One region of the Paenarthrobacter nitroguajacolicus genome, then DNA from elsewhere that is predicted to be linked to it. Evidence: riboswitches for the same ligand, from Rfam matches in the RefSeq annotation. Region 1 holds a riboswitch; each other region holds the start of a gene.
The links. A riboswitch is a leader RNA that binds a small molecule or an ion and turns the genes downstream of it on or off. The one in region 1 is predicted to bind cyclic di-AMP.

Region 2: it holds a riboswitch for cyclic di-AMP, as region 1 does, so the genes downstream of both, KCX59_RS02140 (NlpC/P60 family protein) here and KCX59_RS20680 (hypothetical protein) in region 1, are expected to answer to the same signal.
Region 3: it holds a riboswitch for cyclic di-AMP, as region 1 does, so the genes downstream of both, KCX59_RS04190 (hypothetical protein) here and KCX59_RS20680 (hypothetical protein) in region 1, are expected to answer to the same signal.
Region 4: it holds a riboswitch for cyclic di-AMP, as region 1 does, so the genes downstream of both, KCX59_RS05695 (M23 family metallopeptidase) here and KCX59_RS20680 (hypothetical protein) in region 1, are expected to answer to the same signal.

What each region holds. Positions count from the first base shown of each region.
Region 1 is NZ_CP073234.1:4,387,633-4,395,055, reverse strand. It holds gene KCX59_RS20685 (PucR family transcriptional regulator) at 1-961, shown strand, start outside; gene KCX59_RS20680 (hypothetical protein) at 1,089-2,573, opposite strand; cyclic di-AMP (ydaO/yuaA leader) riboswitch at 2,576-2,722, opposite strand; gene KCX59_RS20675 (ATP-dependent DNA ligase) at 2,974-4,044, shown strand; gene KCX59_RS20670 (DUF6480 family protein) at 4,106-4,369, opposite strand; gene KCX59_RS20665 (alpha/beta fold hydrolase) at 4,521-5,279, opposite strand; gene KCX59_RS20660 (maleylpyruvate isomerase family mycothiol-dependent enzyme) at 5,339-6,004, opposite strand; gene KCX59_RS20655 (helix-turn-helix domain-containing protein) at 6,023-6,442, opposite strand; gene KCX59_RS20650 (HPr family phosphocarrier protein) at 6,556-6,834, opposite strand; gene ptsP (phosphoenolpyruvate--protein phosphotransferase) at 6,865-7,423, opposite strand, start outside.
Region 2 is NZ_CP073234.1:401,304-408,726, forward strand. It holds gene KCX59_RS02110 (NAD-glutamate dehydrogenase) at 1-210, opposite strand, end outside; tRNA gene KCX59_RS02115 (tRNA-Cys) at 369-439, opposite strand; gene KCX59_RS02120 (hypothetical protein) at 654-1,133, opposite strand; gene hutG (formimidoylglutamase) at 1,220-2,167, opposite strand; gene KCX59_RS02130 (NCS2 family permease) at 2,324-3,766, opposite strand; gene KCX59_RS02135 (copper resistance CopC family protein) at 3,881-4,513, shown strand; cyclic di-AMP (ydaO/yuaA leader) riboswitch at 4,688-4,855, shown strand; gene KCX59_RS02140 (NlpC/P60 family protein) at 4,859-5,653, shown strand; gene KCX59_RS02145 (FAD-binding protein) at 5,839-6,531, opposite strand; gene KCX59_RS02150 (universal stress protein) at 6,950-7,423, shown strand, end outside.
Region 3 is NZ_CP073234.1:826,975-834,397, reverse strand. It holds gene KCX59_RS04200 (response regulator transcription factor) at 157-897, shown strand; gene KCX59_RS04195 (sensor histidine kinase) at 919-2,418, shown strand; cyclic di-AMP (ydaO/yuaA leader) riboswitch at 2,552-2,713, shown strand; gene KCX59_RS04190 (hypothetical protein) at 2,717-3,571, shown strand; gene KCX59_RS04185 (pyridoxal phosphate-dependent decarboxylase family protein) at 3,685-5,076, opposite strand; gene KCX59_RS04180 (HAD-IA family hydrolase) at 5,128-5,826, opposite strand; gene KCX59_RS04175 (VOC family protein) at 5,872-6,249, opposite strand; gene upp (uracil phosphoribosyltransferase) at 6,295-6,930, opposite strand; gene KCX59_RS04165 (nucleoside deaminase) at 6,953-7,423, shown strand, end outside.
Region 4 is NZ_CP073234.1:1,121,687-1,129,109, forward strand. It holds gene serC (phosphoserine transaminase) at 1-921, opposite strand, end outside; gene KCX59_RS05690 (metal-dependent transcriptional regulator) at 1,215-1,910, shown strand; cyclic di-AMP (ydaO/yuaA leader) riboswitch at 2,121-2,335, shown strand; gene KCX59_RS05695 (M23 family metallopeptidase) at 2,340-3,176, shown strand; cyclic di-AMP (ydaO/yuaA leader) riboswitch at 3,322-3,484, shown strand; gene KCX59_RS05700 (C40 family peptidase) at 3,489-4,229, shown strand; gene KCX59_RS05705 (NlpC/P60 family protein) at 4,327-5,124, shown strand; gene KCX59_RS05710 (HNH endonuclease) at 5,513-6,013, shown strand; gene KCX59_RS05715 (NTP transferase domain-containing protein) at 6,057-6,962, shown strand; gene KCX59_RS05720 (molybdopterin molybdotransferase MoeA) at 6,959-7,423, shown strand, end outside.

The sequences.
Region 1 (7,423 bases):
CGTCTGCGTGCCACTTTTGGTCCGCGGTTTCCGTGTGGGGTACTTGTGGGTGCAGCTGGACCTTGAAGAGCAGAGTGCGACGGCGATACTCGCCGAACTGCCCGGCGTGCGGGACGAGCTGGACCTGTTGGCGGGCTTGCTCCTTGATTCCAATACGGCCGAATCGGAGTTCCGGCGAAGGCGTGAACAGGAGTTTCTGTCAGCCTGCGGGGGCGAATCGAACGCTGTGGCCGCCGTCGCGGGTTGGAAGGAAATCCAGGGGCGCGGTCCGTGGCAGTTGGTCACCATACTCGACCCGGATGGTGCGAGGTCCGACGTCGATCCTATTGCCGCTACCCTGACGCATCGATCAGCGGCGCTGCAGTCCACTATCGGCGTCAACGCCGCCTTGTTCAGCGCCGGAACGGAGACGCATTCGGTGGTCCTGTTCCGCGAGTCGGGCGGCCGGGCAGACCATGCCCAGGTGCTGGTGCATTATCAACTGGAGCTTGCGAAGCGCGCTGGCCGCAAGGTGGACAGGGTGATCCTGGGCATCAGTGAACCCTTCCAAGTCATCCGGCAGCTATCGGACGCTTACCGTCAATCGAAGGTTGCTGCGCAGGCGGCCGCCGTGGACCTCCCGCTAGGTGAGCTCGTGGACAGCCGGACCGTTGGTGTCTATCAACTTTTCGATCGTCTGGTGGCACCCGGAGGCTGGGATGACACAGGATCGGTGCATTTTCAGGCCCTTGAGGACCAGGACAAAAACGGCGAACTCCTGCCTGTCCTGGAACTGCTCTATGACAATGACGGCTCGGTGCAGGACGTCGCCGCCAAACTTCACCTCCACCGGAGCAGCATCTACAACCGGCTCGGCCGGATCCGCCAACTCATCGGTGCTGATCCGTTGAGTGGCGCGATCCGGCTCGAGTTACATGCGGCCTTGAAGGCGCGGCGCTGGGCCGGGCGGCCGCGGATCTGAGCCTACGAGCGCCGCAAACGCTGGCAGCTCCAACGTCCCATCCGGCGACGGAAAGCGGCAGTCCTGCTGCTGCTGCAGTACCGGCTATGCCACCCCGCGTGAGTGGAGGTACGGGGCAGGCGGGTGCTCAACCGAGGACCTTCTGGGCTGCGTCCAGGATGTCTTGAAGCGCAGATTCGCTGGGCTGGGGAGCCGAGGCGGCCTGCGGCTTGCTCGGCCGGGGCTTGGACGTCGGGGTTGCAGTTTCCGTTGGTGTGGGCGTCGGCGTCGGCGTTGGTGTGACCGTCGGGGTCGGTGAGGTTGTGGGCGTCGGAGTCGTGGGCGGTGTGGTGACCGTGTCCGACGGCACCTCGCTCGGCGCGGGAGCTGGCTGGGTGGGGGCTGGGCTTGTCACCCCAGGGACGGCCGGGACTGAGGAGGGGACAGCCGATGGAACCCAAACCGGGTTGGCAAGGGACACCTTCGGGGTCGGAGCCGGCGACGACGACCCGGCCGTGGGTGCCTCGGCTAATGTCGCGGGCTGGCCGGCTTCCGAGGACGCTGTGGCAAGTGACGAGGCTGATGGCGACGACGCTGATGGTGCGGAAGCCGTGGAATACGAGGCACTGGGTGCAGGGGCTGCGGAGCCCGAATTCCTGTCGGCACCGCTGGCTTCATGCGCAGGAGTTTCCTGACCGAAGAACGGAAGCTCAAGGGCTTGCCCGAGCGTCCCGGCCGTCAGTACTAGTCCAAGCGCGCCCGCAACCACGGCCATGCGCTGGCTCATGTGCTTCACCGACGCTGCTTTCCGAAGGGCGGCGTGGGGTTCGCGGCCGAAGGAAGAGGTGGACCCCACGCTGGACCTGGCCCCGGAGGGTGCCGCAGCGGGTGCGGCAGCCTGCCGGCGAACATCCTTGCGGCTTGCCAGTGCTGCCGACGCCGTTGCCGCGGCAGCAAGCTGCGCCTGAGACTTACCCCGAGGTGACTCGGTTTGCAGGGACTCGGTGCGGGGCGAGTCGTTGCTCGGTGACTCGGCGGCTTCGGGGGTGCTCGTGGATGCTTCGCGGGAAGGCACTACCGGAATGGCCGTCGTGGCAGGTTCCGGCGTTGAAGCCTGCACCACTGGAATTGCTGCGGTTGCGGGCTCCTGGGCGCTCAGCTCCTGAGGATCCGGCTCCACACCAGCAGGAGGCGCAATGGCAGGGGGCGCACTTGCCGGGGCCACAATGGGGATCGCCGCGGTAGGGGGTCCCGGTGTGGTCGACCTCCGAGCCGCTGGCTGAACAGTAGGTATCGCGGCAGTCATGGGTTCCGCCTGCTCGGACGGTTCGGGCGACGGCTGTGGGGCCGAGGCCTCAGGCGCAATCACGGCAAGGGCTGCACGCTCCCGCTCGGCTGCACGAATTTCCGCACGAGTGGCAGGCGCCGCCGTGGTGGGCATGGCCGCGGTGGCGGGTTCCGGCGTCGTGCCTGTGATAACCGTGCCTGTAACAGCAGCTTCAGTGTTAGTCGCGCCAGTGTCATCTGGGTTTCCGGTGGGGAATCCGCTGGCTTGGGCCCGACGGCGTCCGGTTGGCTTGGTGCGCTCGCCTTCAGTGTGGGCGCGGCGCGGCTGATCCATGGTTGGGGACATGGTGGTTGCCTCTCAACGCCTTCGAGGTTAGCTGTCGGGTTCGGACGAGGCCGTCCGGCCGCCTAAGCGGCTTCACCCCGAGGACTTGGATACCAAGCCCGGGAACTGTGGGTCCCCCGCCTCTGCCGCGGGTCTGGCGGATCCCGGATTGCGGCAGAGCTCGGCGTCAATCCGGAAGCGGCCCAGCGGACATACGGGTCGCTCTACGACGGTACATGAGCCGGAAAGTAAAGTCACATTAATGTAACGGGCGGTAGGGCCTGCCCAACCGAGGGGTTTCTATGACTTAGGCTTCGGTGCCGGTGAGGGAGTCGGCAACTCATGCTGGATCCTCTGGATCGAGCGAGATATCCATGGCCTAACACTAGCTTCGCGGTGCACCGGCAGGTAGACATTGTCTATGGACCTGCCTGTGATGCCACCCGTCTCGCCCATGCTCGCCAAATCCGTTCCGACCATCCCGGATGTTGGGCACTACGAACCCAAGTGGGACGGATTCCGGACCATCGTCTTCAAGGATGGCGACGAGATCATCCTGGGCAGCCGCAACGAGAAGCCAATGACCCGCTACTTCCCCGAAGTGGTGGAGGCTCTCAGGAAGAACCTGCCGGACAAATGCGTGATCGACGGCGAGATCGTGCTGATCGAGGGCAAGAGGCTCGAATTCGAGGTACTCCAGCAAAGGATCCATCCCGCCGACAGCCGCGTGAGGATGCTCGCCGAGAAGACTCCGGCTTCCATGATTGCGTTCGACATCCTGGCGCTGGGCGACGAGAACCTCATGGACAAGCCGTTCTCCGAGCGCCGCGCCATCTTGGAGCGTGCGCTCGCCAAGGCCGAGCCGCCTGTCTATGTGACCCCCGCAGTGACGGATCTCGAGCGGGCGCAGGAATGGTTCGTGCAATTGGAAGGCGCGGGACTGGACGGGGTGCTGTCCAAGCCGTTGACCGGGGCCTATCAACCCAACAAGCGCGTGATGTTCAAAACCAAACACGAGCGCACGGCGGATTGTGTGGTGGCCGGATTCCGCTGGCACAAGACCGCGAAGGTTGTTGGCTCGATGCTGCTCGGCCTTCACGATGACACTGGCCGCCTGCATCACGTGGGAGTGGTGGCATCGTTCCCCATGGCCCGGAGGGAGGCCCTGGTGGCCGAGCTTGAGCCGTATCAAGTCGAACTCAGCGAGCATCCCTGGGGTGAGTGGGCCAACCAGGACGAAGCTGCCGGGGGTTCACGCATGCCCGGCGCGCAAAGCCGGTGGAGCGGGGGCAAGGATTTCTCGTTCGTGCCCCTGCGCCCCGAACTCGTGATCGAAGTGAAGTACGACTACATGGAAGGCGATAGGTTCCGGCACACCACGCAGTTCCGTAGGTGGCGGCCGGACAGGACCCCCGAGAGCTGCACGTACTCGCAACTGGAGGAGCCCGCTGAATACGATCTCGGGGAGATCCTGCAGCTGCCGAACAGCTAGGACGTTGCCAACCCGCTGCTATGTCGCTGGGTACCAACGGAGCCGCGGGTTGGCGACTGTGTTACTCCTCGTGGCCTTGATCGCTGCTCATGCTGCCCTCGGCCGGCGGGGTTTCTCCGGGAGGGACTCCGCCGCCCGGCTCCAGGCCAGTGACGTTGCCGTCGAGGGGATCGGGGTTGGCGGATGCGGCGGGGTCCTCGTCCTCATCCTGGCGCATGTCGGGATCCTCGTGGATGCTGTCGGCATCGGACGTAGTGTCGTACGGTCCCGTAGCGCCGGTGGCGCCGAAGCCCTGGGTTTCCTCATTCGAGTCTTTGTCGGTCACGATCAGCCCTTTCGTAAGCAAACTTACTAATGTGCATGCTCCGCCAGCCTAACCGGGACCGGCTAACCCAACAAGATGAGCCAACAAACCGAGCCCGCAACCCAACCCAACAAGGGACCCCAACTCAGGGGCCGGCGTCGTGCCTCAGTGCTCAACGGTGGGCCGTCGTGGCGGTGACAAAGCTCCGGATGGCATCCGCCACAGCCTTGGGGCGCATGTGCTGCGCCACGTGCCCGACCCCCGGAATCTCCACCAAACGCCCCTGCGCGACTGCCCTTGATAGCCGCAGCGCCCAGTCCGGTCCTGCCACATGGTCGCGGCTGCCCCGCAGAATCAGCACTGGCACGTGGACGCCGGCGAGCCGTTTCTCCGTGGGGTAGCTCATCATGACCGGCAATTCGGTGAGGTACCAGCGCGGGCCGCAACGGATGTAGTCGGAGATGACTATCAAGTTGGACGTGGGGCTTTCGCGGAGTACTCCGTCGAGGGACAGGGCAAGCGACTGCCGCCACACATTCTTGTGCCGTGAATCGACCACCGGCCCCATCAGCACCAACTGCCGGACCTGCTCCGGGGCATGCAAGGCCGCTTCTATGGCGAATTGGGCGCCCATCGAGTGGCCCACCAGCACATAGGAATCGATGCCGCAGCTTTTGAGTGCCTCGGCAATGAAAGCGCCGTAATCCTCCACGGACAGCTGGCGGCCGGGCTTGGGTGTGCCGCCAAAACCGGGCAGGTCCAACGAATAGGTAGGCGCGTTCGAGGCCAGGACTCCATGCAAGCGCGCCAGGTACCGATGCGACACGCCAATGCCGTGAATCAAGATGTATGCCGGCTCATTCCGGGGCTCTGCGCCCTGTTCCGGCAGAGGCGTGCCCTCGGTCCAGAGAATCCGTCCGGTCAGGCCCATCACGTCGACGTCGGCGGACAGGAGTGTTGCCGCTTTGGAGCGCGCCTTGCCCAGCGCGTTCACTGGTTCTCCAAGCGCTGCAGGAACACGGGAGCCCCTGGCCCGCTCACTTCGTGGGCTCCGATGGGCCGACCGGAGACGGCTAACAGCAGGGCCAGGGCGGAGCCTTCAACAACCGGACCGTTGCCATGGCGGAATGACGTGTCAGTTGCTACCAAGCGCCAGCCCTCAGCGATTTCCTTACCGCCACCCATTTTGGTGGCGGTCTTCACTTGGTAGCTAAGGGCGGTGGCCACGTGCTCGGCGGGGTAGTCGCGGTGGATCCCCAAAGGGCGCCGGATATCCTCTCCGTGGACGAACGCCTCAACCAGCCGGGTAGCCAAGCTTGCCGGCGGGCCCGAGGTCCGCGAAAGCACCGCGCGCAGCCCGTTCAACGTCTGCGCAGGTTCTCGTGTCTTTTCGCGCTCCACACCTACGGCGTTATCACGGTCAAAGTCCATTCGGGAGGCAATCAGCCGGCGGATGAAGTTCAACCTCGTCGTCTTGGCGCTGTCGATTACATGAGCAAGGACGTCGTGCACGTTCCAACCGGCACACAACGACGGCGTCTGCCATTGTGCTGCCGGAAGCGGATCCAAATCCTGCAACAGGGCACGGCGTTCATGGTGCACCACGGGCCAGACGGTGGAAGGTTTGCTTGAAGCCATACCGCTATTGAACAGCATGCTGGCGACTCGGGGCGGCTAGCCGTGGGAATCGGTGGATTCGTCAGCTCCTGCGCTCGCCTCGGCCTGCTGCCTCTTCTTCTGCGTTTCCAGCCAAGCCATGATGGCAGCCTGCCGGATCCGACGATGCGTTCCCCGGTACTCCACGGGGATCTCGCCGCGGTCGGTCATGTTGCGCAGATAGGTGTGAGAGATGCCCGCGAGCTCTGCGGCCTGCGATGTGGTGAGCATTTCCTCGACGCTGCTCACCGTCACCGTTTCGCCGCGGCTCAGTCTCGCGAGGAGATCGACGACGGCGTCCCTCGCCTGGGTCGGTAGGCGGTGGACCGTGCCATCCACGAACACGGTGATGTCGTTGCTGTCCTCAAGGGAGCGCGCCAGATTCCGGGCGTCATCGGCGGGGAGGCCAGCCGTGACGCGGGGAGCTATCAATGCCATGGCAGAAGCCTAGCCTGTGCGGGTGGGCTGCCCATTTCGGGGGTTCCCTGCGGGCAGTGCCGTGCGCACGGCACTATTGGCAGGGAACCATCGAAACGGCCGCCCGGCAAAAACTACTCCGCGTCCAGGTCCGTCTCCAGCAGCTTCACCAGTGCGTCCAGCGCAGCGTCGGCTCCGTCGCCCTCGGCCCGCAGCACAACGACGTCGCCCTTAGCGGCGCCGAGGGTCATGAGCGAAAGGATGCTGGCGGCGTCGAGCGCGTCATCGGCAGGTTCGCCTTGCATGGCAATGGTGACCTCCACGGGCTGCTCGCCGGCGGCTTCCGCGAACAGGGCGGCAGGCCGGGCGTGCAGGCCGGAGCGGCTGGCGATGGTGGCTGTGCGTTCGGGCATGGTTTCTCCTTCGACGGAAACAAACAGAGGTTAGAGGCCGAGTTCTTCGAGGACGGGGAGCTTGGCGCGGACCCAGTCGCGGGCTTCGAGGGCACTCGGCGCAGACAAAGCGAGCTGTGCGAGTTCCTGCGCCTGCTCAAGGGTGACGGTTTTCAGCACAGTCCCGACGGCGGCCAAGGAGCGCGCGGTCATCGACAGTGTGGTGACGCCCAGGCCGGTCAGTACGACGGCGAGGGCCGGGTCGGCGGCTGCCTCACCGCAGACACCCACGGGCTTGGCAGTACCTTCGCGACCAGAGCTTTCCTGCTCCGCACCTTCGACGGTGAGCTGCACGAGCCGAAGCACGGCAGGCTGCCACGGAGTGTTGAGTTCGGCGAGGGGGCCGAGTTGGCGGTCGGCGGCCATGGCGTACTGGGTGAGGTCGTTGGTGCCCAAAGAGGCGAAACCGACTTCGCGCAGCACGGTGGCGGCGGTCAGCGCGGCAGAGGGAACTTCCACCATGACACCCGGCGTTTGGATTCCGGCGGCGGCACACAGGGAGGCGAACCGTCCGGCTTCGGCGGCCGTGGAGATCATGGGGGCCATGACC
Region 2 (7,423 bases), 700 kb from region 1:
GTCATCGGCGACGATCGCAACAACGCTGGCATCGGACTCGTTCAGGACCCCGATTACGGCTTGCCCCGGTTCGCGCCGTTCGGCCAAAGTTCGGTGGTAGCGGGCACGTTCCAGCAGCGTTTCGGGGGTGTAATAGCGGACATCGTCCTCTGAAACGTGCTCGTAGTAGTCGGTCAGGAATCCGTCCGCCGGCTCCACCCTGGGTGACATTTCCGTGCGCCTCCGCTGCGCAAAGGAGAGGCCGTGCGTTGCGGCCCGGCGAAGTCCCTGCGCCTCACTTCATGCTCCCGCGAGGTGGCATTTAATGCCAATGTTTGAGGGAAACATTGGCATTAAATGCCACCTCGCGGGAGGTTTGCGCCCCCAAGACGTGGTGGCGGGATTCGAACCCGCGTGCGCTGCTTTGCAGGCAGCTCCCTGGCCTCTCGGGTACACCACGTGCAAACGACACTAGGCGCCGGGATGCGGCGGGATCAAAGTTCATTTCCCAGGCTTTCTCAGGGCTACGCAGGGTGTCTCTGAGCTACTGGGTGGTGTCGCCGGGCTACGGGAAGGTTGCGCCGCGTTGCCTCCAATGACGGCTGATCTGCGCCCCTGCGCCCCTGCACCCCTGCGCCCCTGCGAATCAGCGGCTTGTTCGTTGAGCGATACGTTCAAGGGTGGGATCCACGGATAAGCGCGGGATCCGTGCCAACGCGACGCTTGGCACGCATCCCTGCCAGCTTCGTGGTTCCGGCTGCGACCAAGAGTGTGAGGATGGCCGCGGCCGTGTGCGTGTAGAGCAGGAGGTGAACGGAGCCACCACTGGCTGCTGCCCCTGCCGGCGCGTCTCCCAAGACCGGGCCGCCGTGCAAGTGGTCCAGGAACCCGTTACCGGGAAAGTACCCGCCAAAGGCGTCAAAACCCAGGTGCAGCAACTGCTGGGCAAGGCCGGAGAGCAGCAGCAACAGCAATGGTCCGTGCACCCAGCGGGCAACGAGTTGGGCCGCCAGGCAGGACAGTGCGGCGAAGCCCAGAAGGACTGGAACGGCGGGAATGCTGCCGCCAGCCAGCATGTGCGCGGCCAATCCAAGGGCCACCGCGGCCAGCCCTGCAACCCAAGCCCACTTCTCCTGCACAAGAGGTGTGCGCATCGCTGTCCTTTCCTCCACACAGGCTATGTGGAGGAACGTGTCCATGAACAGGGCCTTCCAAATGTCCGCCTACGCCAAGCGCCCGTCTACGCCAGGAGCGTGTTGATCAGCCGCGCGGCAACCTTCGCGGTCCGGGAATCAATGTCGAACTCGGGATTCAGCTCTGCCACGTCCAGGTGCAGCAGCTTTCCGCTGGCAGCAACTTGCCTGCAAATCGCACTGATCACCGGCAGCGGCACACCGTATGCGGCGGGCGCGCTCACCCCGGGTGCCACCGACGCCGGCATCACGTCCAGATCGATGGTCAGGTACAACATGTCCACGCCGGCCAGGAAGTCGGCAACAAAGACTGCGGCTGCTTCCGGAGTGCACTGTTCATCAAGCAGGTACTTCACGCCCAAGCGCCGGGCCGTGTTGAAGAGCGTCCGCGTGTTGTTGGGCTCCGAGATGCCGACGACGGCGTACTGAAGTTCACGCCCCGCGGCGGCTTCCGCGTGGGCCATCTGCAGGAAGGGCGTCCCTGAGCTCGGCGTCGCTTCATCCCGCAGGTCAAAGTGGGCGTCCAGGTTCAGGACACCCAGTCGCTTGCCGCGAACTGCTGCGGAACCAGCCACGCCCAAGTAGCTGGCGAAGGCGGTCTCGTGGCCCCCGCCCAGCACCACGGTGAGATTGCCGGCGTCGAGCAGTCCCGAGATGGCGCGTCCGGCGCGCTCTTGGCCCGCCTCCAGTGAGTCGTCCTCCACAACCACATCACCGGCGTCGAAAACGTCACGATCAAGGTGGAACGCCAGCGGCCCCAACGCAGAGCGGATGGCGGCGGGAGCGGCAGCAGCGCCAACGCGCCCCTGGTTTCGGAGGACGCCGGCGTCGCTGCAGAAACCAAGCACGACGGCGGGACGCGAGGCTGCTTCGGAGGCAGACGTCTCGTGGGGTGCTACTGCTTGCCACCACCGCCGGTGCTCATCGCCATCGCCATCAAAACGACCCGTCCAGGGGGCAGGCGCGACATCTACGGTGAAGGGGCTGGTTTCCATGCTTCAAGCACACCGGACATGGGACCCCAAAACCAGCCATTCCGTCACGGGGGTGTCTGAAACCCCGGACTCACGCTCCCCGTAGACGCCGCGAGATGGCATTTGATGCCAATGTTCGCGCCAAACACCGTCATCAAATGCCATCTCGGCGAGGACCTACTTGACGCCCAGCAACTCCTCCACAGTTCCGATGCCGAAGAACAGCAGGAACGCGGCTGCCACAGCCCACATCAAGGGGTGGACTTCGCGGGCGCGGCCCTGGAACGTGCGGATCAGGACGTAGGAGATGAAGCCGGCGCCGAGGCCGTTGGCAATTGAATAGGTGAACGGCATGAGGGCGATGGTCAGGAACGCGGGAATTCCGACGCCCCAGTCCTGCCAATCGATCTTGCCCACCTGGGAGACCATCATGAAGCCCACGACCACCAGTGCGGGAGCCACGGCCTCGAACGGCACCAGGTTGATGAGCGGCGTGAAGAACATGGCCACAAGGAAGAGGACGCCGGTGACGATCGAGGCGAGACCGGTTCGGGCGCCTTCTCCAATGCCGGCGCCGGACTCGACGAAGATCTGGTTGGAGGAAACGGAAGCTCCGCCGCCCACGATTGCGCCGAGGGCATCAACCTGAAGGACGCGGTCAACGTTGGGGATGTTGCCGTCTTTGTCCACGGTTCCGGCCTCGTTGGCCAGCCCAACCATGGTTCCCATGGCGTCGAAGAAGATGCTCAGGAGGATCACGAAGGCCAGCAAAGCCGCCGCGATGAAGCCGAGGTGTTCAAAAGCACCGAAAGGGTTGGCCTTGCCGATGAGGGACAGATCCGGGGCGCCCCATTCGGTGAGCGTGGGGGCCACCAGGGACCAGCCGCGGGGGTTGACGTTGGTTCCGTCAAAGCTTGGGCCGATGTGCAGCGTGAATTCGAGGATGGCGGCCAGCGCAGTGGAGACCACGATGCCGATCAGGATGGCGCCGCGGACCTTTCGGACCACCAAGGCGATGGTCAGGATCAAGCCCACTGCGAAAACGAGTGTCGGCCAGCCCATGAGCTTTCCGTCCACGCCCAGGCCCAACGGAACGGTGGTGCCGGCAGCATCAGGGATGCGGCGGACGAAACCGGCGTTGACCAGGCCAATGAGTGCGATGAAGAGGCCGATGCCCACAACAATTGCCGTCTTCAGGGCCTCCGGAACCGCCTTGAACACGGCTGTTCGGAAACCGGTCAGCACCAGGATGAGCATGGTGATGCCGGACAGCACCACGAGCCCCATCATGTCCGGCCAAGTCAATCCGGGATGGGAAGCCACAGTGACTGCCACGAAGGCGTTGACGCCCAAGCCTGTGGCCACGGCAAACGGATGTTTGGCCCACGCGCCCATGAGGATGGTCAAGATGCCGGCAACGAACGCCGTGGTGGCTGCCACGGCCGTGAAGCCCAGCGACGCGCCACTCGAGTCGGGTCCGGAGAGGATCAGCGGGTTCAGCACCACGATGTAGCTCATGGCGAAGAAGGTCGCGAAGCCGCCACGGATTTCCCGCGAATACGTGGATCCACGTTCGGAGATTTTGAAGTAGCGGTCGATTGCAGAACCTTGTTTGAGCATGAAGGTCTCCGGGGATCGAGGGGAGTTTGCTCTCAAATCCTATGTTGTCCGGTGTGGGCCCTTTGAACCATTCGCCTAGTCTGTAAGGAAGCCAACACTAGGAGAAACCGCCCCATGCGTACCATCCGCCCGCTTCTGGCCGCCGTCGTCGCTGCCCTTGCTTTCGCGTCCGCTTTGCTGTTTTCCGCGGCTCCGGCGTCCGCGCACGACGTCGCCGAGTCAACCGCGCCAGCCAACGGTGCCAGCGTGGCGGAAGTCCCGGCGTCGGTCTCCATCACGTTCAACAACCGCCCGCTCGCGATTGGTTCCGGCGTCACCGTGACGTCCGGCGGTGAGAACTGGGCGGACGGTCCGGTCGAAATCATTGACAGCCAGGCTGTCCAAAAGCTTCGCGAGGGCGCTCCAGCTGGTGAATACACCGTGGTTTGGCGTGTAGTCAGCTCGGATTCCCACCCCATTGAGGGCACCTTCGCGTTCACGGCCGCCGCGGGAACCGCGACGACGGCGAGTGGCCCGGTTGGTGTCTCGCCGTCGGTGTCGGCGCCGTCAGCCGAAGTACCGACGGCGGGTACCGCAGCGCCGGGAACGGGCAGCAGCGAGCCTGCCGCTGACGCCTCCCAACCCTTCCCTTGGAGCATTGTCGGGCTGGCTGTTGTTGCTGTGGGTCTCGTTATTTACCTTGCTGTTACCGCACGGAAGAAACTCGCCGCTTCGAACAGCCCTGATGGCGATACTTCCGCGGAATAACGCGGTTTTCTACGTACCTGCGAATATCTCGAAACGGACACTGCGACACGCCAGAAGCCCACTTCCCGTTACTTAAATGTGACTTCGGAGGAATCATCGCGTACGGTAGTACCTGTGCCTGTTCCACGTAGCGGGCACTTCCGGCCTGATTGCCTAGCTCTGCCGCAGTCCGGAATCCGTTCGCAGACAAACCTACGGCAGAGACGGGGAACCCAATTTAGGCCGCTTTCGAGCGTGCCTTGGGGTGAAGTCACGAAGCTTCCGCTGAACAGCGGGGGATAGTGGCCGGGTGACTCCCATCCGAATCCGACAGCTAACCTCGCAGGCATCGGGAGAGGCTCTTTCATGTCTTCACGCATTCTTCGCGGCCGTCGTAAGGCGGACAGCGTACGTCCTAATCCGTTCATCTCCATCTCGAAGGCAGTAGCCAGCAACGCTTCCGGCGCTGGCCGCCAGGCAGCTGTTATCGCAGCAGCCTCGGGCCTCGTTTTGACCGGCTCCATTGCTGCTCACGCAGCTGAGGCTCCGGTTCAGCGCGACTCCAGCCCCGCAACGGTCGCTGAGACCGTTTCCGAGGCACCCACCAAGGTTGTTACCGCCCTGGCGACGGCTACCGTCAACTTCGAGCGTCCGGCCGTTGCTTCCGTAGCAGCTCCGGTCATCGAAAAGCCGGCTCCCGTTGTTGAGGCCCCTGTGGTCCAGAAGGCAGCCGTCACCACTGCTGCTGCAACAGCTCCCGTCGCCGCCCAGGCTGCGGTTGCTGCTCCTGTGGCTGCCGCACCGGCTGCCCCTGCTCCTGTAGCTGCTGCCCCCGCCGTTGGCGGCGTCAACGCAGCCATGGTTGCCTCGGCTTACGCACAGATCGGCGTCTTCCAGGACTGCACCGCCATGGTCGAGAAGGCTCTCGGCTCCGCTGGCATCCCGGTAGGCGACCTCGGTCCCATGCAGTTCATGAACTACGGCAAGGTCGTTAGCGATCCCCAGCCCGGTGACATGATCGTCCAGTCCGGCCACGTTGCTATCTACATCGGCAACGGCCAGGCAATCAGCGGTGGCATCAACGGCAACCAGACGGGCATCCACCCGATCAGCTGGTTGACCGCAACGGGTCCCCTGACCTACGTACGCGCTGGCGCATAAAGCCTCACGCTTCAGTTCAAAGGCCGGTGCCTTCAAAGACTATTGTCTTTGGAGGTGCCGGCCTTTGGCGTTAAGTTCTGTTTGTTAATGTTCAGCGGGGAAGAACGTTCAGCGGGGAACGTTCGACGGCGGGTCTATAGCCGCGTGGGCGGCGGGGCCCGTGCGGGCCCCTAGGCGTAGTGCCCCTAGGCGAGGGCGATGCCCGGACCTGCGGGCAGGGCAACTTTTGAGGAGATGGCTTGGCCCACTGCCTTGGCTTGCCGCAGCACTTCCTTAGGAGACGGCGTGATGAGGTCCCCAACGCCCACCAGGTGCATCCCTACCGCCCGCATGGCGGCCGCGAAGTTCTGGCCAACGGCTATCCCAAGTTCGGCGAGCATGCGCCGCAACTGGCTTTGGGCACAGCGCGTGACTACTACGTGGTCCGCCAGGAGGACACCGTTGGCTGTGTGGACTGCCCACTGGCGTGGAGTGGATTCGAGGGGGCCGGATACATGGAGTCCCGTTCTGAGGCCCGCTGTGGTCATGCTGGCGGCCAGCCCATATCCGATTTGCCGGGAGGGGTCCGAACCCAGGAAATCAAGGCGGACGGCGCGGGTGGTGTTGCGAACGTCCAGTTGGTGGTTGGCGGCGTAGTTCCGCAGATGTCGGAGGATCTCGTTGCGTTCTTGCATGGCTGCAGGATCGGCCACCTCGGTGCGTTGAAGCATGCCTGTGTGGACAGAAGGACCTGTGGTGGACAGTGCACCGAACCCGTCTACGACGATGGAGCCCACGCCGAAGCGACTGAGCTCGCTGGCAACTGCCAAACCGGACAGGCCGGCTCCGATGACCACGGTGGTGGTGCGTTCCGTGGCGGAATCAGGCGTGAGTGACACTGCTTGGTTCCTCCTTGACGTGTGTACCTTACGGCATCGCGTGGGATCGCGTCCGAGTTCCCCAAGCGGCCGCAAATAAATGGCCGGAGTGTGTGCTGTGAAACACGTTTGCCGGCCATTCGGTGACTCGAACACTACCGAACTTTTTCGGCCATGGATAGCCTCCGCGACTGCGCGTTTTGTGTGTTCGTCCGCAGCGCAATGTGGGAGCCCGGGAACCGAGCCCGGACCGTTATGCACATAGCCCGATGTCGCCTTGATTCGGTACTGCTGACCGAGAATAGTTGGCCTTGGGAGGAGAAATTTCCCGGTTTCTCCTGCTCCGGCCATTGACAATGAAACAGTGAGGGACTTCGACGCGGAGAACCTCTGGCAGAATAGCCGGAACATCAAGCAGTAGGTGGAGAGGCAGGCCCCCATGGACCAGCACGGCAGACACAGTGAAGAGCCACAGGACGGCCAGGATCAAGCCGTGGAACCCGGTGGCATCGTGGTGGGAGTGGACGGTTCAGAGCATGGTCAATGTGCTTTGGTTTGGGCCGCGCGGGAGGCCGAACGTCGGCAACTTCCCTTGCATATCGTTACGGCATATTCTGTGCCCATCTTCGCCGCCTCCGGGCTGGATGGCGGCTACGCAACAGTCGACGATTCCGTGATTCGCGAGGGCGCGGATGCGATTGTCCGGCAGGCCCTGGATAAGGTGTCCGGATATGACATCGACGTCGACGCTTCTGTCGAGAACGGCGACGCCGCTGGTGTCCTGTTGGATCTTTCCAGCGAGGCCGCCCTCCTTGTTTTCGGCAGCCGGGGCCGCGGTGGATTCGTTGGGCGTTTACTTGGCTCGGTCAGCAGCGCCTTGCCTGCCCACGCCAAATGCCCCACGGTGACAGTC
Region 3 (7,423 bases), 1.1 Mb from region 1:
ATCTGCTACAAGCCGTAGAACGCGGCTGAACCCGGGCCGCCGGAAACCTTGGGCGCGGAAGCGTGTCCGCCAGCCCCCTCCTCGCTAGTCTGATCTCACAGCGTCTTCACAGGATGGGCAAAGCGTTGGCAAACAAGCAGAACGGAGAGTTATCCCATGGCCTCCTCGCACTCCATGACCAACAACCTTCCCGAGCTCTCCCATCCGGACGGCTCCCCCATCCGTGCCCTGGTGGTGGATGACGAACCCAGCCTCGCTGAGCTGATGAGCATGGGCCTGCGCATGGCAGGCTGGTCTGTTGCGATCGCCGGCGATGGTCCGGAAGCAGTAAAGCTAGCCAAGGACTTCCGCCCTGACGTACTGGTCCTGGATGTCATGCTTCCCGGATTCGACGGCGTGGAGGTCCTCAACCGCATCCGCACCTTCGCCCCGGAGGTTCCCGCCCTGTTCCTCACCGCCAAGGACGCCGTGCAAGACCGCATTGTCGGACTCGCGGCAGGCGGGGACGACTACGTCACTAAACCCTTCAGCATGGAAGAAGTCCTCCTGCGCCTCCACCGCCTGGTCCAGCGCTCGGGCGTAGCTGCCATGGACACCGCCGAGCTGGTGGTCGGCGACCTCACGCTCAACGTAGATACCCGGGAAGTAACCCGCGCCGGCCAGGATATTCCGCTCACCGCCACCCAGTTCGAGCTACTGCGCTACCTCATGGAGAACCCCAAACGAGTTGTCAGCAAAGCCCAGATCCTGGACCGTGTGTGGGATTACGACTTCGGCGGCCAGGCCAACATCGTGGAGCTCTACATCTCTTATCTGCGCAAGAAGATCGAAGCCGACCATCCCCCGATGATCCATACCATCCGGGGTGCCGGCTACGTCATCAAGCCTGCGGACTAGCCCTTGGGCACCCTCTCGCGAATGGCCAGGAAGTCCGGAGTGTCGGCCGGACAGACTCAGCTCAGTTGGCTCAATCCCTCCACCTGGCACCTGCGTACACGCTTGGTCCTGGTGGCCATGGCACTATTGATCGCCATTTGCGCTGCTGTGGGGGTGGTCAGCTACGCGTCCATGGACATGGTCTTCAACAGGCAGCTCGACAGGCAGTTGGAGCAGGCGTCCAGCCGCGCGAATGACTTCGGCAGGCCGCCGTCGAACTTTCCGTCATCCCCCGGCAGGCCGGATCCTTTGGAGGCGCGCGGGCAGGCGGCAGGCACGCTCAACGCGAGGATCGACGGCTCCACCGTGCGAAGCTCGGGTTTGATCGACGCCCAAGGTCACCGCGTCTCGCTCTCAGCAGACGATGAGCAGGTCCTGGTGTCGCTTCCCACGGACAACCAACCCGTGGACCGATCGCTGTCCAACGGCGATTACCGGCTTGTGGCAGTCGAAACCACTTATGGCGACGTGATTGTGACGGGCCTGCCGCTGGAGGACAAGCAGAGCGCAGAAGCCTCGCTGGTGTGGACCATGGTGCTGGTCTCGCTGGCTGGGCTGGTGGTGATCGGGCTCGTGGGAACGGTCATCATCCGCCGGACCATGCGTCCTCTTGAGCAGCTCTCCGAGGTGGCCACGAAGGTTTCGCGCCTGCCTCTCGACGCCGGCGAGGTGGCACTTGCGGTGCGCGTACCGCCGTCGGCATCCCACCCCGGAACGGAAGTGGGCAGCGTCGGCTATGCCTTGAACCAGATGCTGAACAACGTTTCGAGCGCGCTGGAAGCACGGCAGGAAAGCGAAACCAAGGTGCGCCAGTTCGTGGCCGATGCCTCGCACGAACTGCGGACTCCCCTGACCGCCATCCGGGGCTACACCGAGCTACTAAGGATGACGGAGAACTTCACCGAGGATGGCCGGAAGTCGCTGGCGCGTGTCCAAAGCCAGTCCGAACGCATGACCACCTTGGTGGAGGACCTTCTTCTACTGGCGCGGTTGGACGAGGGACAGCCTGTCAAAGTTGAGGACGTGGACCTGACACAGCTCGTGATCGAAACGGTCAGTGACGAGAAAGTCATGGCGTCGGATCACATCTGGCAGCTCCAGCTCCCTGATGAGCCCATCACTGTGCGCGGCGATGCCACCCAACTTCATCAGGTGCTGGGCAATTTGTTGTCCAATGCCCGCAAACACACGGATCCAGGTACTACCGTGGTCACAGGCGTCATGCTCTCCGCCGATGGCAGTGCCGTGGTGACAGTGACGGATAACGGCCCCGGAATTCCGAAAGACTTCCAAGGCAGGATCTTCTCCCGGTTTGCCCGCGCTGATGCCGCAAGATCGGGCTCTGAGGGCACCTCCGGACTCGGCTTGTCCATTGTGGAGGCCATCGTTTCAGCGCATGGCGGTAGCGTGGAAGTGACCTCGCGGCCGGGTCGCACGGAATTCACCCTCCGACTCCCTACCGTGAACACCGAAGGCCTATAACGAATCGGGCAAGGCGACTCACCGGCGTCGTGATCTCTGTTACCTAAATGTGACTTCTGTGGAATCCTCCTGTACCGTCGAAAGGGTGGGTCGTCCCTAGCAGGCCCACATCCGGGATGCGCCGAGCTCTGCCACTTCCCGGAGTCCGTTCTTTCTCCGAGGCAGAGACGGGGGACCCAGAGTCTCCGGGCCCAGGCCTTTTTGGCCGGCCCTTGGGGTGAAGCCGCAGCATGATGCGCGGCCGGATGACCTCATCCGAACCCGACAGCTAACTCCGCAGGCGCTGAGAGGTAATCACATGTCTGAATTTAACGATCAGACGCGCCCTTCCGCGCGTCGCCGCGACGAACACAACGCACCGCACACCAAGTCGCAGTCTGTCCTCAAGAACGCAGCCCGCCAGGGTAAGTCCGGCCACCGCATGTCCGTCGTAGCCGGTGTCGTGGCAGCTGCACTGGGCGTTGCATCGCTCGGAACCGCCGCAAACGCCGCACTGACCCTCCCCGAGGCCAGCCGCGTAGCCGGAACCCAGTCCAGTGCGCAGGTCAACACGAACAAGTCGGCCGAGATCTCCGCTTCCCTGGATGCTGCCGCCGAAAAGGGCGCAGCCGACAGGGCCGCCGCGGAAAAGGCAGCTGCTGACAAGGCTGCCGCCGAGAAGGCTGCCGCTGACCAGGCCGCAGCCGCGCAGGCCGCCGCCGAAAAGGCTGCCGCAGACCAAGCTGCCGCCCAAGCCGCCGCTGAGAAGGCTGCTGCTGACGCTGCTGCCAAGCAAGCCGCCGACGCCGCTGCTGCCGCCGCCGCCGCGGAAGCCGCAGCTGCTGCTGCCGCCCCCAAGGCCGTGGACGACCCCGCTGCTGCCAAGGCGTACGCACTGAGCATGCTTGGCAACTACGGCTGGGGCCCGGGCGAAATGACTGCCCTGAACACGCTGTGGGAGAAGGAATCGAACTGGAAGACCACGGCGATGAACGCTTCCAGCGGCGCCTACGGCATCGTCCAGTCCCTGCCTGCTTCCAAGATGGCTACCGTTGGTCCTGACTGGGAAACCAACTACCAGACCCAAATCAAGTGGGGCCTGAACTACATCAAGGAGCGCTACGGATCCCCGTCCGCCGCTCTGGGCTTCCACTTGGCCAACAACTGGTACTAAGCCAGACTGCTTGATTGCCGCGCCCGTTGCCGCCGTTCGCACCAGTACCCACTGGAGCGGATGGCGGGAACGGGCGCGGCTTTGCCGTTTCACAGGTGCGTGGCCGTAGAACGCTATGCCTCCGGTTCGGCCTTCACCGCTCCCCGCACGGCTGCGACGGACGCGGCGACATCCCCGGCGTCCGTAGTCCAATTGCTCACCGAAATCCGTAAGATCTCGCGGCCACGCCACGACGAACCGGACATCCAGACCGCGCCTTCGGCCATGAGCCGCTGGGTGATCCGGTGCGTACGGTCATCGCTTCCGAAACACACCGAGACCTGCGTGAACACGACGTCGTTGAGCACCTCCACGCCAGGGATCGAGGACAGTCCTTCAGCCAAAGCACGGGCATTTGCTGCCAGGCGCTCAACCATGGAAATCACGCCGTCCCGGCCCAGCTGCCTGAGTGCAGCCCAGACCGGGATGCCCCGGGCGCGGCGGGACATCTCCGGAACTTTCTCGAAAGGATCCCCAGGCCCGGCATCAGTGGCAATGAGGTAACTCGTGTGAACGCTGAAGGCACGCCTCAGGGCTTCCGGGCGTGCCACTATTGCCAAGCCACAGTCGTAAGGGACATTCAGGGTCTTATGGGCATCCGTTGCCCACGAATCTGCGTCTTCCACACCCGCCAGTCGGCCTCGCAGCCTCGGGCTCACAGCGGCCCACAAACCAAAGGCACCATCAACGTGCACCCACGCGCCGCGATCGTGTGCCACAGCTATGGCTTCCTCCATGGGATCAAATGCCCCGGAGTGGAGGTTGCCGGCTTGCAGGCAGACCAACGATGGCCCCGGTTGCTGATCCATGGCATCAGCAAGGGCGTCGGGGAAGATCCGGCCCTCGTCGTCGGCGTCTACCGGAACACAGGCGCCCAAACCGAGGTATCGCAATGCCAGATCCACTGCGGCATGCCGTTCCCGGCCGGCAAAGGTTGTGATGCGCGGTGCGCCGCTGAGACCGAGCGCTTCGAGGTCCCATCCGGCCTCGTCCATCAGGTATTGGCGGCCCGCTGCCAACCCCACGAAGTTAGCGGTTGTGGCACCCGTGGTGAATCCGACGTCGGCAGTCGCGGGCAGGTGCAGGAGGTCCAAAAGCCAGGCGGCGGCCGATTCCTCGATGGCAGCGGCGGCGGGAGTGGCGAACCGGAGCCCGGTGTTTTGGTCCCAGGCAGAGACGAGCCAATCAGCGGCCATGGCGGCGGGCAAAGTTCCGCCCATGACCCACCCAAAAAACCGTCCGGACTGGATCGCCATCAAGCCGGGCTCAGCCAGCGCGGCCAGCTCGTCCACTACCTCCGCGGCATCGGTTGCTCCGTCGGGGAGACGCGGCAGGATGCTCTTGGCCACCTGGTCGGCGTCGGATGAAGGGCGGACAGAACGGGTGGGAACCGACGCAAGCCACTCACCGGCGTGGACCATGGCCCGCTCCAATGCAGCACCGTACGCCTCCGGCATCGCAGACATGCGCACAGCCTACGCCCGGTTCACCGCTTGGAACAGACCGCGCAGAAAGGGCTAAAGGGTCAGCGTCAGGAGGTGGCCGCCGTCGTCGTCCTTCACTGCGGTGACGGTGACCGCCGAGTAGTCCGGGATCCGCCACATGCCCGGCTCCAGCTCCGCATTGTGCCTGGCAGCGGCCTTGCCCACCACAACGGTCCGCATCCCCGCGGCGCGCGCGGCGGCGATGCCGGCAGGCGCGTCTTCGAAAACCACGACGTCGGCCGGGTCGGCTCCCAGGAGCGCCGCCGCCTTGAGATAGCCTTCCGGATGCGGCTTGCCGCGCGTGACGGATTCCGCTGTGACCGTTGTGGACGGTATGGCGAGCCCGGCCGCCTGCATGCGGATATCGGCAAGGGTCCGGTCTGCGGAGGTAACCAACGCGATGGCGTCATCGGGCAGCCGCGCCAGCAGGGCTTCTGCTCCGGGAAGCGCAATGACGCCATCGGTACGGGAGCGTTCCATCTCGCCGAGCTCGGCCGTCAATGCCTCGAAATCAGCGCCAGCGGGCGCATACCGGCGAACAGTATCACCGGCCTGGACGCCGTGCGAGGTGCGCAGGATCTCGTTGTAATCCAAGCCGTAGCGCTCGGCGAACTCGAGCCACACTTGCTCAACGATCGCCGTTGAGTCCACCAGCGTGCCGTCCATGTCGAAAAGGACCGCGCGGACGGTCAACACTGATTGCTGGGAGGCGGGTTCGGCAGGATGGCTCATGGGTCCATCCTGCCGCACATCCGGCGTATGGCGGCGAAGTGTGACTTAGCCGTTCGGCCGCTGCGGGATGTATTGCACCGCCCATTTGTTGCCGTCGGGGTCTGCGAAGTAAACGAAGTGGCCCCAATCCTGGACGTCGATATCGCTGACGTCCACGCCGTTGGCCTTGAGCTGCTCATGCGCCTTGTTGATGTCCGCCACCACCACTTGGAGGCTTGGCGCTGTCCCGGGAGGGGCATCGCTGAGGCCCTCCCCGATGGCGATGGAACACGCCGAACCCGGCGGTGTCAGCTGCACGAAACGGATGCCGTCCATGGGACGCTCATCGAAATCGGCGTTGAAACCAACCTTGTTGACGTAGAAATCCTTCGCGCGGTCGACGTCGGACACAGGGACAAACACCAGTTCAAGTTTCCAGTCCATGCGCCACAGGCTAACGGGGCGCGTGGGAAACCGGTAGGGGGCTCCCTAAACTGCGACGCCGTAGAGGCGGTCGCCGGCGTCGCCGAGGCCCGGCACGATGTACGACTTTTCGTTGAGCTTCTCGTCAATCGAGGCCAGGACGATTTTCACGTTGGCGTCGGAGAGCTCTTCTTCCAGCTTGGACAGCCCCTCCGGAGCAGCAAGCAGGCAGATGCAGGTAACGTCCGAGGCGCCGCGCTTGAAGAGGAACTTGATAGCCTCACGCAGGGTGCCGCCGGTGGCGAGCATGGGGTCCAGGACGAAGATCTGCCGGCCGGTGAGGTCCTCGGGGAGCCGCTCAGCGTAGGTGATGATGTCCAAGGTTTCTTCATCACGGGCCATGCCCAGGAAACCCACCTCGGCGGTGGGGACCAGCTTGGTCATGCCCTCCAGCATGCCGAGGCCGGCGCGCAGGATGGGGACCACCAGCGGCGTGGGCTTGGTGAAAGCCGTGCCCACGGTTTTTGTCACGGGGGTCTCGATCTCGACTGGCTGCGTCTTGACCTCGCGGGTGGCTTCATAGGCCAGGAGGGTGACGAGTTCTTCAGTGAGTTGCCGGAAGACCGGTGAAGGGGTGTTCTTATCCCGCAGAACGGTGAGCTTGTGAGCGACCAGCGGGTGGTCCACGACGAGTGTGCGCATCCCCCAAAACTATCATTGAGACATGAGCGCCACCGAGCCGTATCACGCAGAACACATGGCCTGGATGGGCCTTGCCCTGGACGAGGCCCGGTTGGCGCTGAAAACGGACGACGTACCGATCGGTGCCGTGGTGTTGGGGCCCGACGGCGGGGTGCTGGGTTCCGGACGCAACGAACGGGAAGCGCTCGGAGACCCGACGGCCCACGCGGAGGTGGTGGCCATTCGTCAGGCTGCTGCTTCGCTGCGTCAGCGCGCTCACGATGCGGGTTCCGATGGAGATGGCTGGCGCTTGGAGGATTGCACTTTGGTGGTCACCCTTGAGCCGTGTGCCATGTGTGCCGGGGCGATTGTCCTGGCCCGTATTCCCCGCGTCGTGTTTGGCGCGTGGGACGAGAAGGCCGGAGCGGTGGGTTCTGTGTTCGATATCCTCCGCGAGCGCCGCCTCAATCACTGGGTGGAGGTCTACGCGGGCGTCCGCGAGGAGGAGTGCGCA
Region 4 (7,423 bases), 1.4 Mb from region 1:
GGAGCGGTCTTCGGCGTTGGTGACGAAGGGCGTTGCGTACTCCGAGGCCTCCGCCCAGGAATAAATACGGTTGGCGGAGTCTGCCGTGCGCTTGCTGGCAAAGTCCAAGCCACCGTTGCTGTTGAGCCACTGCACCTGCGCGTCCAAGGTCACCAAGGTGGAGAGCGAAGGCGTGTTGTAGGTCTGGTTCAGCTTGGAGTTGTCAATGGCGGTCTGCAGGTCCAGGAAGTCCGGGATCCAGCGGCCGCTGGCCTTGACCCGTGCCGCACGTTCCAGGGCGGCGGGGGAGAAGAGGCCCAGCCAGAGGCCACCGTCGGAGGCGAAGTTCTTTTGCGGGGCGAAGTAGTAGACGTCCGACTCGGCGACGTCAACGTCCAGTCCGCCGGCCGCTGAGGTGGCGTCCACGAGGACCAGCGAGCCTTCGTCGGCACCCTGCACGCGCTTTACGGGAGCGGCCACGCCGGTTGACGTTTCATTCTGGGGCCAAGCGTAGACGTCCACGCCGGCTTCGGCCGCTGCCACGGGGCGGGTGCCGGGTTCAGCCTTGATGATGGACGAAGCGTCAAGGAACGGTGCCTTGTTGGTAGCTGCAGCGAACTTTGAGCCGAACTCGCCGAATGAGAGGTGCTGGGCCTTCTTCTCGACCAGGCCAAACGCAGCCACGTCCCAGAACGCCGTGGAGCCGCCAACGCCGAGGACAACCTCGTAGCCTTCAGGTGCGCGGAAGAACTGGCTGAGTCCTTCGCGGACCGAACCCACAAGGTTCTTGACCGGAGCCTGACGGTGGGAGGTGCCGAGGATGGTGGTCGACGCGGCAGACAACGCTTCGATCTGTTCCGGGCGAACCTTGGACGGTCCAGCGCCGAAGCGTCCATCCTTGGGCAGCAGGTCGGCGGGAATGGTGATGCTGTTGTCGCTCACGTAGGGCTCCAATGGGTGTCGGCTAGAGATGGGAGGTGGCATGGGGCATCAACTGCCCCTTCGACACCCCAATTCTGCCTGACACGGCCCGGGCGCAGGAACCTGCAGCCGTCATAGTCCGCCACGTGGAATGCAAACGAATCGGATGCGACCGGAATTATCCAGAGTAATTCCAAATAAGCTAGGCTGGTGGTTGGCGTTCATGGGGCGGCGGTGCACACCGTCCGCCCTTGCTGGGGACGCGGTACGGTGGAGATTACGCAAGGAACTGCGTTCGAGGAGAGCTGAGCTGGATGACGGATCTGATCGATACCACTGAGATGTATCTTCGGACCATTTTGGAGCTTGAAGAAGAAAACATAGTGGCACTCCGGGCCCGCATTGCCGAGCGATTGCGCCACTCCGGACCCACTGTTTCCCAGACCATCGGACGCATGGAGCGCGACGGCCTGGTGATTGTGTCCAACGACCGCCACCTGGAGCTCACTGAAGTGGGCCGGAAACGCGCCACAGAGGTCATGCGCAAGCACCGCCTTGCGGAGCGCCTGTTGGCCGACGTTATTGGCTTGGACTGGGCCTATGTACACGATGAAGCGTGTCGCTGGGAGCATGTCATGAGTGAGCGCGTGGAGCGCCGGCTTTACGAGCTCCTGGAGCATCCCACAGAGTCTCCCTATGGCAACCCCATCCCGGGGCTTGAGGCGCTTGGTGGCCTCGCCAGCCAGCCCTTCCCCCGGCTGGATGTCAATCTGCTGCAGGCCATGGACGGCTACGCCACTGATTCCCGCGTTGTGGTCAGCCGCCTTGCGGAGCCCATCCAAGTCGAGCCGGAACTTCTCACCCAGTTGGATGAGGGCGGAATCCGTCCAGGCGCAACAGTGTCGCTGGAGCGCGTCGGTGAGTACATCTCGGTCCGCGTCCCGGGTATCGAGGGCGCCTTGGAGCTACCTCCTGAAGTTGCTGCGCACGTCTTCGTCTCCCTCAGCTGACCGGCACCGGGCCAGCACAGTGTCAAACCTCACTTTTGTGCGTTCGGCGCGCGTGTGACCTGCGGTTTTTCGAAATTGATGATAAGGGCCTCCTTCGCTTGCCCCGCTCCTGTTGATAACGAATTTATTACCAAGAGCCTTAATCCCCTATAGTTATCTACTAGCGCTGATACCAAAGCGTTACCTGATCCGGAGCCGAGCTCTGCCAGCGGATCAGGTGTGCCACCCACCACTGGCAGAGGCGGGGGAACCACAAGCGGCTGTCTAAAGAAGCAGCCTTGGGGTGAAGTCCGCAGCAGAAGTGCCCACGTATGCAAGTCCCTCTTGGGATACCTGTGTGCCGTGAGCGCCTCGTGCGGACCGGGTCTTTGTACTCTCTGACCCGAATCCGACAGCTAACTTCGCAGGCTTTTGAGAGAGGAACAGAGTTTGACATCGCAGAACGTCAGGGGTCGCCGCCGCGCGTCCGGCCCCGCTGCTGAGCTGCGGCCAGCCACCGTCGTAACGGAGATCCGGCCTCGCGACACCGAGCGTCAGGTGCGCCGCCGTAAGAGCCCGCTGCGCCAGGTTGCCGACTTCGCCGCTGCCAGCGGCGTCGGGCAGAAGGCCGGTGTTGCGCTTGCCGCCACCGGACTTGCCCTGACTGTCGGTCTGCCGGCCACGAGTCCCGTCATGGCCACTTCGGAATCAGGCCAGACTGAGTCTGCCCTCGCCGTCGCCGCCCCCACTGGCAGCCAGCCCGAGGTTTCCGCCGCCGCGTCAGCCAAGATCGACTTCAGCCGCGCCGCCGTCGCCACTTCTGCCGACCCCGATGGGAAGCTGAAGCAGCTGCTCAGCGCCCAGTCGACTGAGAGCATCCAGCGGGCCTCGTCCGTTGGCAGCATGGCCAGCCCCCTGGACACGCTCACCACGGCATCCCCTTTTGGTTACCGCATCAGCCCCCTCACGGGTGGCGCAGGTGACTTCCACCGTGGCCAGGACTTCGTTGCCCAGTGCGGCACGGCTGTGCACGCAGCGGCCACCGGCAAGGTTACGTTCGCCGGATGGCACGAGTACGGCGGAGGCAACCGCGTGGTCGTTGACCACGGCAATGGCCTCGAGACCACGTACAACCACCTGTCGTCCTTCACCGTCCAGGTAGGCCAGACCGTAAACCGCGGCGACACCGTCGCCCTGAGCGGCACCACGGGCGCTTCCACCGGCTGCCACCTCCACTTCGAGGTCCAGGTCAACGGTGAAGTTGTAGACCCCATGGGCTGGCTCTAAGCCAGTTGATGGTTGCCTCTCGCATTAGCGGGACGCCCCGTGACCTGAATGTGACATTCGCTTTCAAGTGTTGTAGCGTACAGAGCGCATCGGCTTTTTAGGGGGCCGGTGCACTTGAGTGGATTGCCTAGCTCTGCCACCTCTCAAGGTCCGTTCGCATAAATCGTCTGGCAGGGGCGGGGGAACCACTTCTGGCCTTCGAAAGAAGGCCTTGGGGTTAAGTCGCAAAAGCTTCCTTGGAAGCAGCGCGGCCGGATGACTCCCATCCGAATCCGACAGCTCACCTCGCAGGCATTGGGAGAGGCTACCTACGTGTCATCACGCACTACCCCTGCGCGCCATCGCGCCCAAACGGTTCGCACGAACCCGTTGAACACTCTTTCCAAGGCTGTTTCCTCCAACGCAGGAACCGTGGGCCGTCAGGCCGCCGTCCTTGCAGCAGCCTCAGGCCTCGTCCTCACCGTCGGCTTGCCGGCACAAGCAACAGACACCGACGTTTCCAAGTCGGAGGCCTCCAGCACCCAACAGCTGGTTGCTACCGCGGTGATTACCGCAGAACCGACAGCCACCGTTTCCTTCGAGAGCCCCACCGTGGCCACCCTGGAAGCCCCCAAGGTACAGCGCGCAGCGCAGGTTGCCGAGCGCGCAGCGGCCACCAGCGAAGAAACAGCGGAAGCAGTTACAGCAAAGTCTTCCGAGGCCAAGGATTCGGCCTCCAGTGCAGCTGCCTCCGGTCTCGCCGCCATTGCCTACACCGGCATCGGCTCTCCCTACGTTTGGGGCGGAACCACACCCAACGGTTGGGATTGCTCCGGCTTCACCCAGTGGGTCTACGCACAGGCCGGAATCAGCATCCCCCGCGTCAACGCCTGGACGGCCATGACGCCCACCAGCACTCCTGCTCCCGGCGACCTCGTCATGCAGAACGGCGGAGCCCACGTAGGCATCTACGTCGGCAACGGCATGATGATCAGCGCTTTGAACCCCGGCCAGGGAACGCTGCTGCACTCCGTAGCGTCCACCGGCACCTCCTCGTTCTACACCCTCCGCTAGAAAAATCCGGTTCGGGGTCGGCCGGCATTCCCCACATGCTGGCCAACCCACTACCCGCGTGCACCCCAACTGCATGCGGATACGAAAAGAGAAAATCATGACCAGTGCAAACAAGGTTGCACGGCACCGCGCTGAGGCCCCCAAGACCAGCTCGCTTGCCGTCATCGCCAAGGCCGTCAGCAACAACGCCGGTGGCGTTGGCCGCCAGGCAGCAGTTATTGCCGCAGCTTCAGGCCTGGTCCTGACCAGTGGCATCGCAGCCAACGCTGCCGATACCAACGTGGATCGCGAATCGACGTCCACGTCCACTCTTGACGTGCAGTCGGTAGTCCAGGCCACCATCGCCGCGGACTCCACTGTGGCCATCTCCTACGAGCGCCCCGTGGTCACAACGGTGGAAGCCCCGGCTCCCGTGGTGGTCGAGGAAGCTCCGGCCAAGGTTGAAGCCAAGGTCGAAAACAACGAGGCAACCGCGGTTACCGCCAACGCAGCTCCGGCAGTCAACGCAACCGTTGCCGTCAGCAACGCGACCCCCGCTCCGGCAGCTCCCGCCGCATCCAGCGGCCTCGGTGCCGCTATCGCTGCTGCAGCTTACGCCCAGCTCGGCGTCACCCAGGACTGCACCATGCTTGTGACCAACTCCTTGGCCGCCGTGGGTATCAACTTCCACGACTGGCCCGCTGGCTACCTCTCCCTTGGCCGCACCGTGAGTGCAGCTGAAGCCCAGCCTGGCGACCTCGCCTACTACGCCAACGGCGGTTTGGCCGGACAGGCCCACATCGCTGTCTACGTCGGCAACGGCCAAGCAGTTCACGGTGGATGGAACGGATCCACCACGGCACTGTTCAGCGCCAACGTGGGCTCCGGCCCGGTCTTCATCCGCGTCAACGGCTGATCCACATCGCGTAAGAACACCCCGCTGGCTTTGGCCGGCGGGGTGTTCTGCTTTAACCCTTGCCGGCTCGTGGGATGCCCGTAGTAGTGGGCGTGCGGCCACCACCCACTTCGGTTCTGAAAGCCACCCGACCTGCCGCAAATCACGTGTGTCGGGGCGGTTCTGCCCCTCAAAGTAGGTGGTGGCGGCACACAAAGGGACCCTTTGATTTCCGCCACATCCCTTAACCGCGCATGAACTCTTGCCGACACTGCACGCGAAACGACGGAAAAATTCGTTGATACGGCATATAAGTGCTTACCCTTATGTTGTCGATCCACAGCCCGTACATGCAGAGGGCAGCCGGCCCTCGTGCCCCTGACGGGTGCGGCCGTGAAGAGGTACGTGCATGCGCACACTCGTTCTGAATGCTGGATATGAACCGCTGGCGGTAATAACATTCCGCCGGGCGCTGGTCCTTGTGCTGACTGGGAAAGCTAGCGTGGTGGCCGAAGGCGACGAGCCTGTCGTCGGGCCACAGGAGATACTCGGAAGACCTTCCGTGATCCTCCTCAACCGCTACATCCGTCCCCGGTACAACAGGATTACCGCCGTGAGTCGCCGCGGGGTACTTCGCCGCGACGGCCATCGCTGCGCCTACTGCGGGAAAACAGCCCACACCATAGACCACGTCCACCCCAAATCCAGGGGCGGCGCGGATTCCTGGGAAAACCTGGTTGCGGCGTGCTTGAAATGCAACAACGCCAAGAGCGACCACACGCTGGCAGAGATGGGTTGGAATCTCCGTTTCAAGCCCGGCGTGCCCCAGGGAACCATGTGGCAGATCAAAGAACTCGAGAAACCTGCGCCGGACTGGGACCCGTTCCTGTTGCCGGAATCCGCTGCCTGATCGATTTCTGCTGGTCTCCAGCCGTCCCGGGTAATCTGGGCGGATGGAGTTCAATGCCGTGATTTTGGCGGGTGGCCGGGCCACCCGCCTCGGGGGCGTGCCCAAGCCATCGTTGAAGTACGACGGCGGCACCCTCCTTTCCCATGCCCTGCAGGCGGCCCGGGGTGCTTCGGCTGTGGTGGTGGTGGGACCGGACGTTCCAGGCGGGTCGGAAAGCACGCAACTACCGGTCGGCGTTCTGCGGGCACGGGAAGAACCGGTCTTCGCCGGTCCCGCTGCGGCAATCGCGGCCGGCCTGGCTGCGTTGAAGAACAGTCCGAGCACCCCGTGGACCCTGGTGCTGGCATGCGATATGCCGCACGCTTCCCGCGGTGTAGACCTTCTTTGGGCCGCCCTCGCATCCAGTCCAAACGTGGAAGGAGTCATGGCTGTCTCTCCTGATGGACGGAAACAGCCGCTTCTGGGCGCCTACAGTACAGCTGCGTTGGAAAGGGAAGTGGCCGTAGCTTCCGACGGCTCGGGGTTAACGAACTCTTCAGTGTTCCGCCTGCTTGCTAGGCTGAACCTGCTGGACGTTGACGTCCCCGCGGGGTCCACGGATGACGTGGATACGTGGGAGGACGCCGCGGCTTTGGGCATTAACTACGAGTTGGAGGCGGACGTGAAGAGCCAGGAAGAGACGCTCGAGGAATGGTGCCGCACACTGCTGCAGGCTTTCGAGCTTGAGGGCGTGGAAGTGGACGTTAACGAGGTACTCGCGGTCGCTGGGGTGGCAGCACATTCAGTGGTGCGCCCCGCCGCGCCCCTTACTACGTTCATTGCCGGATACGCGGCAGGCATGGCCCGCGGGATCGGCCAGGCCAGCGATGATGCGTCCATGAACGCTGCCCTGGAACTGGCCCGCAAAGTAGCCAAGGAGTACTCGGAGTCCGGGACTGACCCGGAATGACGGCGGCCCCCAACGAGGGCCATCACGCGGCACACACGTGGCAGGAGGCCCGGCAGCGCGCGTTCGATGTTGCTGCCCCTATCCCGCCGGGGCCCGTGCCGCTGAGCTCCGCACTCGGCCGCACCCTGGCGTCCGATGCCCTGGCCCTGCAGGACATGCCCCACTATGCTTCGTCGGCCATGGACGGGTGGGCCGTCAACGGCAGCGGTCCATGGATCCTGACCGAGCCCGGGCAGCGGCTGGCACCGCACCAAGCGAGTCCCATTGTCACCGGCGGTCTGATACCGCCCGGTGCCAAGGCTGTTCTGCGCAGCGAGAGCGGCGTTATCACCACGGACGACGACGGCCTGCCGGTTCTTGCGCTGGGCGGCACCGCCAAACCGGGCGAGCCCCGCAACGGCCAACACATCCGTAAAGCTGCAGAAGAGGCCGCTGAGGGTGACGTCCTGTTGAAAGCCGGC